3 regions of the Mycetocola sp. Y444 genome follow, and region 1 is predicted to be linked to each of the others. Evidence: predicted binding sites of a transcription regulator. Region 1 holds the regulator's gene; each other region holds the start of a gene.
What was found. The regulator HrcA, encoded in region 1, represses chaperone genes, less so after heat shock. The targets are predictions, from matches to a motif close to TTNGCACTCGNNNNNNNCGAGTGCNAA.

Region 1 (3,274 bases):
TGATCTCGAGGTACAGGTCACCGTGGGGTCCACCGGCCTGGCCGATTTCTCCGCTGCCCGGCATCTGCAGCCGCAGTCCGGTGTCGACACCGGCTGGGATGTCGACGGGCACCGTGCGGCGGGCGCGAACCCGGCCCTGGCCCTGGCAGGTGACGCACGGCGAAACGATGATCGTTCCGTAGCCGCGGCAGCTTCCGCAGGGGCTCGACGTCATCACGTTGCCGAGGAGCGAGCGAACGGCGCGCTGGATCTGGCCGGAGCCGTGGCAGATGTCGCAGGTGATGGGAGAGGTTCCCGGCTGGCAGCACGAGCCCTGGCAGGTCTCACACAGCACTGCAGTGTCGACCTCGAGGTCGCGGTGCGTGCCGAAGATGACCTCGTCGAGGTCGATCTCCACGCGGAGCAGCGCGTCCTGGCCGCGTTCGCGGCGGGACTTGGGGCCGCGCTGCTGGGTTTGGCCGCCGAAGAAGGTGTCGAAGATGTCGCCGAAGCCGCCGAAGCCACCGGCCGCTCCCTGGCCGGAGCCGCCCATGTCGTACTGCTGGCGCTGCTTGGCGTCGCTGAGCACGTCGTAGGCGTGCGTGACCTGCTTGAACCGCTCAGAGGCATCCGCCCCGGGATTGACGTCGGGGTGCAATTCTCGTGCGAGCCTGCGGTAAGCCTTTTTGATCTCGTCGGTTGTCGCCTCGCGGGACACTCCGAGTACTTCGTAGTGGTCAGCCACTCATGGCCTTTCGTTGTCTGGGAAGCACATGTGCTCGACGAGCTTCCTGGGTATTTCGCGCCGAGCCGCGCGCAAGTGTGACTAGTTGTCGCCGATCTGGCGAGAGAGGTAGCGGGCTACCGCGCGAACGGCGGCAAGGTTGTTCGAATAGTCCATTCTCGTCGGTCCGAGGACCCCGAGCCTGGCAAGTTCGCCAGCAGAGGAACGATAGTTGCTTGTGATGATCGACGTCTCACCGAGTCCGAAGGACGCGTTCTCACGGCCGATGCTCGCCGAGACGCCGTTGGCATCCGTGTCCATCTCGCTGAACAGCCGAAGGAGAACCACCTGCTGTTCCAGTGCCTCGAGGACCGGGTAGATGCTCCCGGAGAAGTCGTCTTCGGTTCTGGCGAGGTTTGCGGCGCCAGCCATGATCAGCTTGTCGTGGCGGTACTCGCCGAACTGCTCAGCGAGCGCGGACGTGATCCGCGCCATCAGTTCCTTGTCGAGCTGCGGGCTCGACTCGACGAGCGAGTCGAGCGTCGACGACGCCTCCTCGACCGGGAGTCCGACGAGCGACGAGTTCACGCGGGTCTTGATGGACTCGAGCAGTTCCTGTTCCACAGGATCGCGGATCTCCACGACCCTCTGCTCGACACGACCGGTGTCCGTGATCAGCACGGTCAGCAGCCGGTGATCGCTCAGAGCCACGATCTCGACGTGCCTGACCGTCGCACGGGCAAACGACGGGTACTGCACGATCGCGACCTGGTTGGTGATCTGCGAGAGCAGCCTGACCGTGCGGACGAGCACATCATCGAGGTCGACTGACTGGCCGAGGAACGCCTCAATCGCCTGCTTCTGGGCTGCGGACAACGGCCGCCGCTCAACGAGCTGATCGACGAAGAGCCGGTAACCCTTGTCTGTCGGGATCCGCCCTGACGACGTATGGGGCGCACTGATGAGGTCTTCCTCTTCGAGCTGGGCCATGTCGTTGCGAATGGTGGCGGCACTCACACCGAAAGAGTGACGATCGACGATCCCCTTCGAACCGACGGGCTCACGGCTTGCGACGTAATCCTCGACGATCACGCGAAGCACTTCGAGGCTTCGTTCGGAGACCATGTCCGTCTTCTCCTTCGCTGGTTTCGGGCGTTGATTCTGGGCGTTGATTGTGGGCACTGACTCGCGGATGCCGCACGCGGAGTTGGCGTTGGCACTCCATACTCCTGAGTGCTAATTCTAGCGCGGAGACACGCCGCGTCGTAATTGCGCTCAGCGTTGCCTGTATGGGGGCAACGGCAGTACCGTTGGGTACCACAAGGCGCACACCCCCGCGGACGTTCGTCGACGCGGCTGATACCCAGCGTCCCCCTCATCGAAAGGCCATGCCATGACCGACCCCAACACGCCTTCCCAGCCCGATCCGTCACACGGACAGGGCCAGGACGGCGGACAGGTGCCACCCAGCTACCAGGGAGGGCCGGTTCCACCGCAGCAGCCATACGGTGCACCGCAGCAGCCCCCGTACGGCGCACCGCAGCAGCCGCCATACGGCGCACCACAGCAGCCATACGGCCAGCAGCAGTACGGCCAGCAGCAGTATGGGCAGCAGCAGTACGGCGGCCCCACCCCGCTGACGCAGGCCGATGACAAGCTGTGGGCGTCGCTCGCTCACTTCGGCGGCGCGCTCGGAGCCTTCCTCGGCGCGGGAACCGCCGGGTGGATCGCCCCGCTGGTGATCTACCTGGTCTTCAAGGACCGCGGACCTTTCGCTCGCCAGGAAGCCAAGGAAGCGCTGAACTTCCAGCTCACCGTGACGATCTTCGTCATCGGCCTGTACATCCTCGGCGCGCTGCTCACGGTCGTGCTTATCGGGCTGCTGCTGTTCCCCGCCGCCTGGATCGTCGGCGTGCTCGGCATCATCTTCGGCATCATCGGCGGTGTGAAGGTCAACAACGGTGAGGCATACCGCTACTTCTTCGCGTTCCGCATGGTGAAGTAGCCCACCCACTCGTCAGGCGGTCAGCCGCCGAACGACAACGTCGGCCAGGAGCCGCCCCCGCAGGGTCAACTCGATTGTCCCGGCGAGGGCGGCTCTGGCGTTAACCAGGTCGTCGGCGATCAGGCCGGCCACGGCGACCCGGGCCTCGCTCGGGAGCGACCGCACGGCGATGCCCTCACGGATCCGGGCCCCGAGGAGAACACGCTCGAGCTCGCGGGCCTCCGGATCGAGCGTTTCCCTGCCTACCGCGGGAGACACGCCCTCGGCGATCCGGCCGGCGTACGCCGCAGGATGCTTGACGTTCCACCAGCGCACCCCGCCGACGTGGCTGTGTGCGCCAGGCCCGATCCCCCACCAGTCCTGGCTCTGCCAGTAGGCGAGGTTGTGCCGTGAGCGCGATGACGGCGAGGTCGACCAGTTGCTGACCTCGTACCAGGAGAAACCCGCGTCGGCCAGCCGGGAGTCGATCAACTCGTACATGTCGGCCTGGAGATCCTCGTCCGGCAGCGCGAGGAGTCCTGACCTGATCTGCCTGGCCAGCTTGGTTCCCTGCTCGACGATCAGCG
Region 2 (3,274 bases), 310 kb from region 1:
CTGCGTCCCCGCTGCCGTTCCGACGAAGGACTTCTGAACGGTGAGCGTGCCGATCACGACGAAGGTGGCTGTTGCCTGCGCGGTCGCCTCGAGCTCCGTAGCGGACGCGAGGTCCAGCATCCGAGCCTCTTCGTAGAGAGGGTTATTGTCGTCGTACAAGTAGACCTGGCCGGCGGGAACCGTCACGGCCGCCCGGGCGGTGAGCACCGTCTCGCTCGCGGCTCCGGCCGAATTCGTCACCCAAATCGATGTCCCGGATGGCACGGTGCTTTGATTCGCCAGGGGGACCGTTGCGGCGGCGTCGCTGAACATCTCCGAGCCAGCGGGAACCGATACGGTGAGCGAGGCGTCGTCCTGAGCCTGGACAACGAATGGCCCAGCGGGCTACCGATCGGAGCCGCTGCGCTCGGAGGAGTCACTGTGACGTCCGGTGCTGGGGGCTCAACGGTAGGGCCGTTCGTTTGAGCGGCAGCGACGATTGCTGCTGTTGCCGCCCGAACGACGGCCTCGGTCGAACTCACGACGAATGCGTCGGTGAAATACCAGATCGCGGCCTGGACGGCCGCCGCTCGCTGGTTGTCGGTGAGGCCTTCCGGCAGCCTCGTCGTGGGGTAATAGGTGTTGAGAATGTAGGTGACGTAACCGAGGTTGGGAACGTTTGTCTCTTCCCACGTCCCGCTCTCGTAGCCAGGTTGGGCGCGGTGGGGACCCCGAGGTGGATGCAATACATTGCCCCGACGAGGCTGGGGTCCTCGACGCTTGCGGTGTTGATCATCCGCGCCAATGTATCGTTGCGCGGTTCATATCCTGCCGGGTCCGTTGCGGGGTATGGCGCCGTCGGGTCCTGCGTAGTCGTATTCGGCGGCTGAAATCCGTCAATCGTGAGTCCCGCGCCGATGCTGACCGTATAGATCTCTGTATTCGGGCCGAACACAGCCTCGACAATGGGCATCGGGTCAGTCGGCTGCGCCTGGGCGGACGGGGTGAGACCGACGAACATGAGTCCCATGCACATTGCGAACGCAAGCGAACACAGCGCCAGTAGCCGAACGCGGGCCTGGGCGACGGACGGAGACGGGCTGAGCGCAACGCAGTCATGTGTGCGTCGTTGTGGGAGTGGTTCTCAAGCGGAAGAAGGTCGTCGTCGTTCTTCGGGTGCCTCGGCCGGCCGCTGGGCGTGAACCACTTCGATCACATCGAGCGGCTGCGTTTCGGGGAGTTCCTGATCGTCTGGACCGATGAGAGCCGGACGGTGGATGACTGAATCGTTCATGCTGCTCCTTCGACGGGCCCCGGAATCCGGGGACGTCGGGTGATCCTCTCGTCAGCCATCCGTGCGCCGTAGAGTCGAACGTCATTGGTCGGTTGATACGAAAGCGACAGCGCCGCCCCGTGTGAGCGGGACGGCGCTGTCGTTACGGACCGTTCGTTCCTGCGCTGGGTCGATCAGTCGTCTTTTTTCTCTCCGGAACCTTTGCTTCCGGAACCGATCGGAACCTGCCGGGGCGAGGCGCCCTTGGACAGCGGGACGTTCACCGTGAGGACCCCCTTCTTGAACTCGGCCGAGATGTTCTGATCCTCCGCCTGCTCGGGAAGCACGATCCTGCGGTAGAAGCTGCTGCTGCTCTCCCGGAGGACGTACTTCTTTTTCTTGTCCTCGTCCTTCTCATGGCGCTCCGCCTGAATTACAAGGGCGCCCCTGTCAACATTCACCGTGATGTTGTCTTCGTCAAAATTGGGCAGGTGTGCTTCGACAACGAGCGCGTCGTCGCCGCGCGTGTACACATCTGTCGTTGGCAGCTTTCCGCGGTAGGCACGCAGGATGCCATCCTCGAAGTCGCGGGTCAGCGCCTCCAGACCGGCAAACGGGTCAAATCGTTCGAGACTGTTTTTCATGATGTCGCCTTTCAGGACCACCGCGGGCGATCCGGTTGTGTGCATTTGTTGACGTTCGCGAGCGAGAAAGCCGCCCGGGTCGCCAGTAGCGCGTCTGAAGTGCCGAACGCGGTGGCTCACGGTTCCGGCTGGTCGTGCGCACAGAAGAGGCTCCTCTGCCGCACCACGTCCGGCTAGAGCCAGAGGTCATGCCGGACCGCGGGGACGTGCACGATGTCGGGGGAGAGGGAGCAGGGGGAGGGCAGACGGGAGTCGACTGGTACCAGAGGCAGGCGCCAGCGGCAGGGGTCTATCGCCTCTGGTCCTTCACAATTTCGGGACCTTGGACTCTATGGACACAACCCGGGTCAGGGCATTCTGGTCAGCAAATAAAAGATGGCTCGCGGGGGAACGCGCGCAATCGAACTGCCGACGCAACAGCAGTCGTTCACGAGAGTGAACGGAGTGTGACTGTCGCGCTAACGGTGTCCGAATTACGCAGTGTCTTGTGGGGGACGTGCATGTAAAATGCAGGTGCTCCATGAGCAGGGGGAGGGGCACGATGATCGATGATGTTTTTCAACTGCCGGATGCCAGATTCTCTGATCTCGAGAGAACCGTGGCACAGCTTGAGCGAACGGTGAGAGGTCTGCGGCGCCAAGCCGAACGGGACAGGGCTACGCAGGGGAGACTGCGCAGCCTGCTGGATGCAAGCGTTGCTGTGGCCGGAGATCTCGAACTGGACTCCGTGCTCAAACGGATCGCCGAGTCGGCGGCCACCCTGGTCAACGCCCGATACGGTGCGCTCGGTATGCTTCAACCCGACGGATGCATCGAACGCCTGATTCAGACCGGGACGCCGAGCGTCGAAGGCGGGACCATGCACATTCAGCCCGGGGCCCACGATCTGCTTCAGGCTGTGACGGAAACCCGTGGTCCCGTCCGCGTCGACAATCTCCGTGAGGATCCGCGATCAGCGGGCTTCGCGCCAGACGACCCGAGCATTCGCAGCTTCCTCGGTGTGCCTGTTCGGGTTCGGGGTGAAATCCTGGGCAACCTGTACCTCGCGGACCGTCGTGAAGGCGGATTCACAAAGTTCGACGAAGAGCTCGTGGCGGAGCTTGCTGAAATAGCCGGGGTCGCGATTGACAATGCACGGCGGTTTGAAGAGACCCACCGTAAACAACTGCTGGCAGCGGCTCTCTCCGAGGTAGCCTCGACGCTGTTAACCGCCTGTGCCGAAGACGTGCTCGCGGCGGTCGCATCGAAGGTTGCGATGCTTCTCCCGGCTACGCTGGTGTCCGTCGTGGTGCCGGGTCCCGGTGAGAACGAAATGAAAGTCGAAGCTGCGGAGGGGGTGCTGTCCGAGAAGGCCGTCGGGACCGTGTACCCGGCGCAC
Region 3 (3,274 bases), 660 kb from region 1:
ATTCGAGCAATCGTCACCGAACAATACGTGGGCGTTACATACGTGTAACGGCGACGCAATCGTTACAGTTCAGCGGCATCAGAGCTGTTCTGGCGCTTCAGACGCAGCTTTATTGCGCCGCCGGAGCGATCCGCGCGCACTGATGACCGTGTCCGCCGTCAGGACGACGAGAGCAATCCAGACCAGAATGAACCCGATCCACCGCTCCAGCGGCATGGCCTCGTGGAGTACGAGCACCCCGACGAGGAACTGGATCACGGGGGCGAAGAACTGGATGAAGCCCATGTAGATGAGCGGAAGCCGACGCGACGCAGCGGCGAAGAAGAGCAGGGGAACCGCCGTGATCACACCGGTACCGACGAGCAGCACCGTATGAAAGACACTGACCTGTCCGATGGTCAGTCCGGCGGTGGAGCCGACGACGATGAGTTGGACGACGGCGAGGGGCGTGAGCCACGCTGTCTCGAGGGTGAGCCCCGAGACGGCGTCGACGGTCCCCCCGACCCGCTTCTTGATGTAGCCGTAGAGCCCGAAGGAAAAGGCGAGGATCAGGGCAATCCACGGAACGCCGTGCGCGCCGATCGCGAGCACGAGCACCGCGGCAATGCTGATGCCGACCGAGATCCACTGCACGACGCGAAGCTTCTCGCGCAGAAAGAACACGCCGAGAAAAACAGTGACGATGGGATTGATGAAGTAACCGAGCGCCGTCTCGACGACCTGCCCGTTGAGCACTCCGTAGACGTACGTCTGCCAGTTGACGAAGATGAGGACGCCAGCGAGACCGAGGGGGAATGACACCCGGGGATTCCTGGCGAGCTGGAGAAAGGGAGCCCACCCGCGCGTCACCGTCAGGAGGAACATGCAGAACACCAGCGAGAAGATCACGCGGGCCGCGACAAGCTCGAACGGGTCCGTCGGCGCGAGCAGGAGGAAGTACAGCGGAAGAACGCCCCACAGCGTGTATGCGGTCACGGCGAAAATGAGGCCGGGGCGGCTCAGCGGGGCATCGGGAGAAGCCACTGCGCCGTTGGCCGCCGCTTCGGGGCCCGCACCGCCTGTCGAACCTGCATTGCCTGTCGGAGCTGCATTGCCTGTCGGGCCTGCACTATTGGCCGGAACCGGCTCTGGGGTCATCTGCACCCATCGATGCTACTCCGCACCTGCGGGGCAACCGCCTGTTAAAACGAAGAAGCCCGGACGGTGAGTCACCGTCCGGGCTTCAGTTCGTTTGAGTTATCGAACCACAACCGCGAGCACGTCGCGAGCCGAGAGGACCAGGTAGTCCTGGCCGTCGAACTTGACCTCGGTTCCGCCGTACTTGGAGTAGATCACCTTGTCGCCGACGGCGACGTCGAGCGGTACCCGGTTGCCGTTGTCGTCGATGCGGCCGGGGCCGACAGCCTCGACGACGCCTTCCTGCGGCTTCTCCTTGGCGGTGTCAGGAATGACGAGACCTGAAGCAGTGGTCTGCTCTGCCTCGACCTGCTTGATGACGATGCGATCCTCGAGCGGCTTGATGCTGACCGACACGGTTGACCTCTTTCTAAACTAAGACTTGAGTTAGCACCCTCACATCGAGAGTGCTAATGCCAGTGTAGGGATCCGTTGGCACTCTCGCAACGTGAGTGCCAACGTAGGGCGAGCGCACAGCATCCGGGTTGATAAGTTTGCACGATGGAGAGAGCCGAACTCGTTGAACTACTGACGCCGGATGGGCTCACCCTCATCGACCAGGTCGGGGGGTCGGATGCCGACACCGACCCGGTTGGGACCGTGTCACGACTGCGCGCGGAAGGCCACTCGCCCGCGCTCGTCGCGGCCGTGCTGACGCAGGTCAGGCTCCGGCGGAAGGCTGTTGGGAAGTTCGGTGAGTTCGCGTCGCGGATGCTCTTCACCGAGGCCGGCCTCGAACAGGCCACCCGGTTGCGTGTCGCCGCACTCCACGCCGGCCGATTCAGCTCGGCGGGACTCAGCCGGATTGCTGACCTCGGCTGCGGGATCGGGGGCGACGCCATGGCGATGGCCGCGATGGACCTCGAGGTTACCGCCGTCGACGCCGACGAAGTGACCGCGACAGTCGCCAGCTACAACCTCGCCCCCTTCCCCACCGCCGATGTGAGGCACGCGAAGGCGGAGGACATCGACACGAGCGCATTCGACGGGCTCTATTTCGATCCGGCCAGACGCACCGCCGGGCACTCGAACACCACTCGGCTGACCCGGCCGGAGGATTACAGCCCATCGCTCGATTTGGTCTTCGGGCGTGCCGCAACACAGCCCGTCGGTGTCAAACTCGGCCCAGGGTTCGACAGATCACTCATTCCCGACGACGCTGAAGCCCAATGGGTCAGCGTCGATGGGCAGGTCGTCGAGCTCGGCCTGTGGTTCGGCGCCCTCGCCCGCGATGGGGTGCGCCGGTCAGCGCTCGTCCTCGACTCGGCGGGAACCCACGAACTGACCGCTCCCGCCGACAGTGAGGATGTCGCCGTGCGTGAGCCCGGCGAATTTCTCTTCGAACCGGACGGCGCGGTCATCCGGGCGAGGCTTATCGGCGACGTTGCGCGCGAGATCGGTGCGGGGATGCTCAGCCCCGGCATTGCCTATCTCACGGGCGACACCGAGGCCCGGACCCCGTTCGCCACGGCGTTCCGCGTGATCGAGAGGTTCCCGCTCGATGAGCGGACACTGAAGCGGGAGCTCGCGAAGCGCGATATCGGGACGCTCGAGGTGAAAAAGCGAGGCGCAGACATCGATCCGGCGGTCTTCCGCAAGCGGATGGCGCTCCGCGGCAGCAAGAGCGCGACGATTGTGCTCACCCGCGTGAACGGCAAGCACGCCGCGCTCCTCTGCGAGCGGATCCCCCGGAACTGACCTGCGGCACAGTCGCTCCAGAAAGTTGACGAAGACCCGCCCGACCCGCAACCCCTCGACACTGTGAGGCGTCCCGTGGTTCTCTGGGAACACACAATGGATCTCACCCAGAAGGAGCGCTCATGACAACTGTCAACGCCGATATCGACGTTCACGTCCCCGTGTCAACCGCATACAACCAGTGGACTCAGTTTGAATCTTTCCCGCAGTTCCTCAGCGGCGTCGACGACGTGACTCAGACGAGCGACACCCAGACCCACTGGAAAGTGTCGATTGCCGGCATCAAACGCGAATTCGACGCTGAGATCACCGAGCAGATCCCCGACACCCGCATCGCGTGGACGAGCACAGACGGCGAAGATCACGCCGGTGTCGTTTCGTTCCACCGCTTGAGCGCGGA

Region 2: the regulator HrcA is predicted to act here: its motif matches at 1,976-2,002, upstream of AC1C2M_RS05245 (Hsp20/alpha crystallin family protein).
Region 3: the regulator HrcA is predicted to act here: its motif matches at 1,609-1,635, upstream of groES (co-chaperone GroES).

Annotation. Positions count from the first base shown of each region.
Region 1 covers NZ_JCAIUB010000001.1:787,324-790,597, reverse strand. The annotation lists gene dnaJ (molecular chaperone DnaJ) at 1-724, opposite strand, end outside; gene hrcA (heat-inducible transcriptional repressor HrcA) at 806-1,828, opposite strand; gene AC1C2M_RS03755 (DUF4870 domain-containing protein) at 2,097-2,708, shown strand; gene hemW (radical SAM family heme chaperone HemW) at 2,721-3,274, opposite strand, start outside.
Region 2 covers NZ_JCAIUB010000001.1:1,096,858-1,100,131, reverse strand. The annotation lists gene AC1C2M_RS05260 (DUF5979 domain-containing protein) at 1-240, opposite strand, end outside; gene AC1C2M_RS05255 (thioester domain-containing protein) at 237-725, opposite strand; gene AC1C2M_RS05250 (hypothetical protein) at 1,124-1,273, opposite strand; gene AC1C2M_RS05245 (Hsp20/alpha crystallin family protein) at 1,447-1,896, opposite strand; gene AC1C2M_RS05240 (GAF domain-containing sensor histidine kinase) at 2,597-3,274, shown strand, end outside.
Region 3 covers NZ_JCAIUB010000001.1:124,256-127,529, reverse strand. The annotation lists gene rarD (EamA family transporter RarD) at 79-1,137, opposite strand; gene groES (co-chaperone GroES) at 1,237-1,533, opposite strand; gene AC1C2M_RS00615 (class I SAM-dependent methyltransferase) at 1,678-2,874, shown strand; gene AC1C2M_RS00610 (SRPBCC family protein) at 2,997-3,274, shown strand, end outside.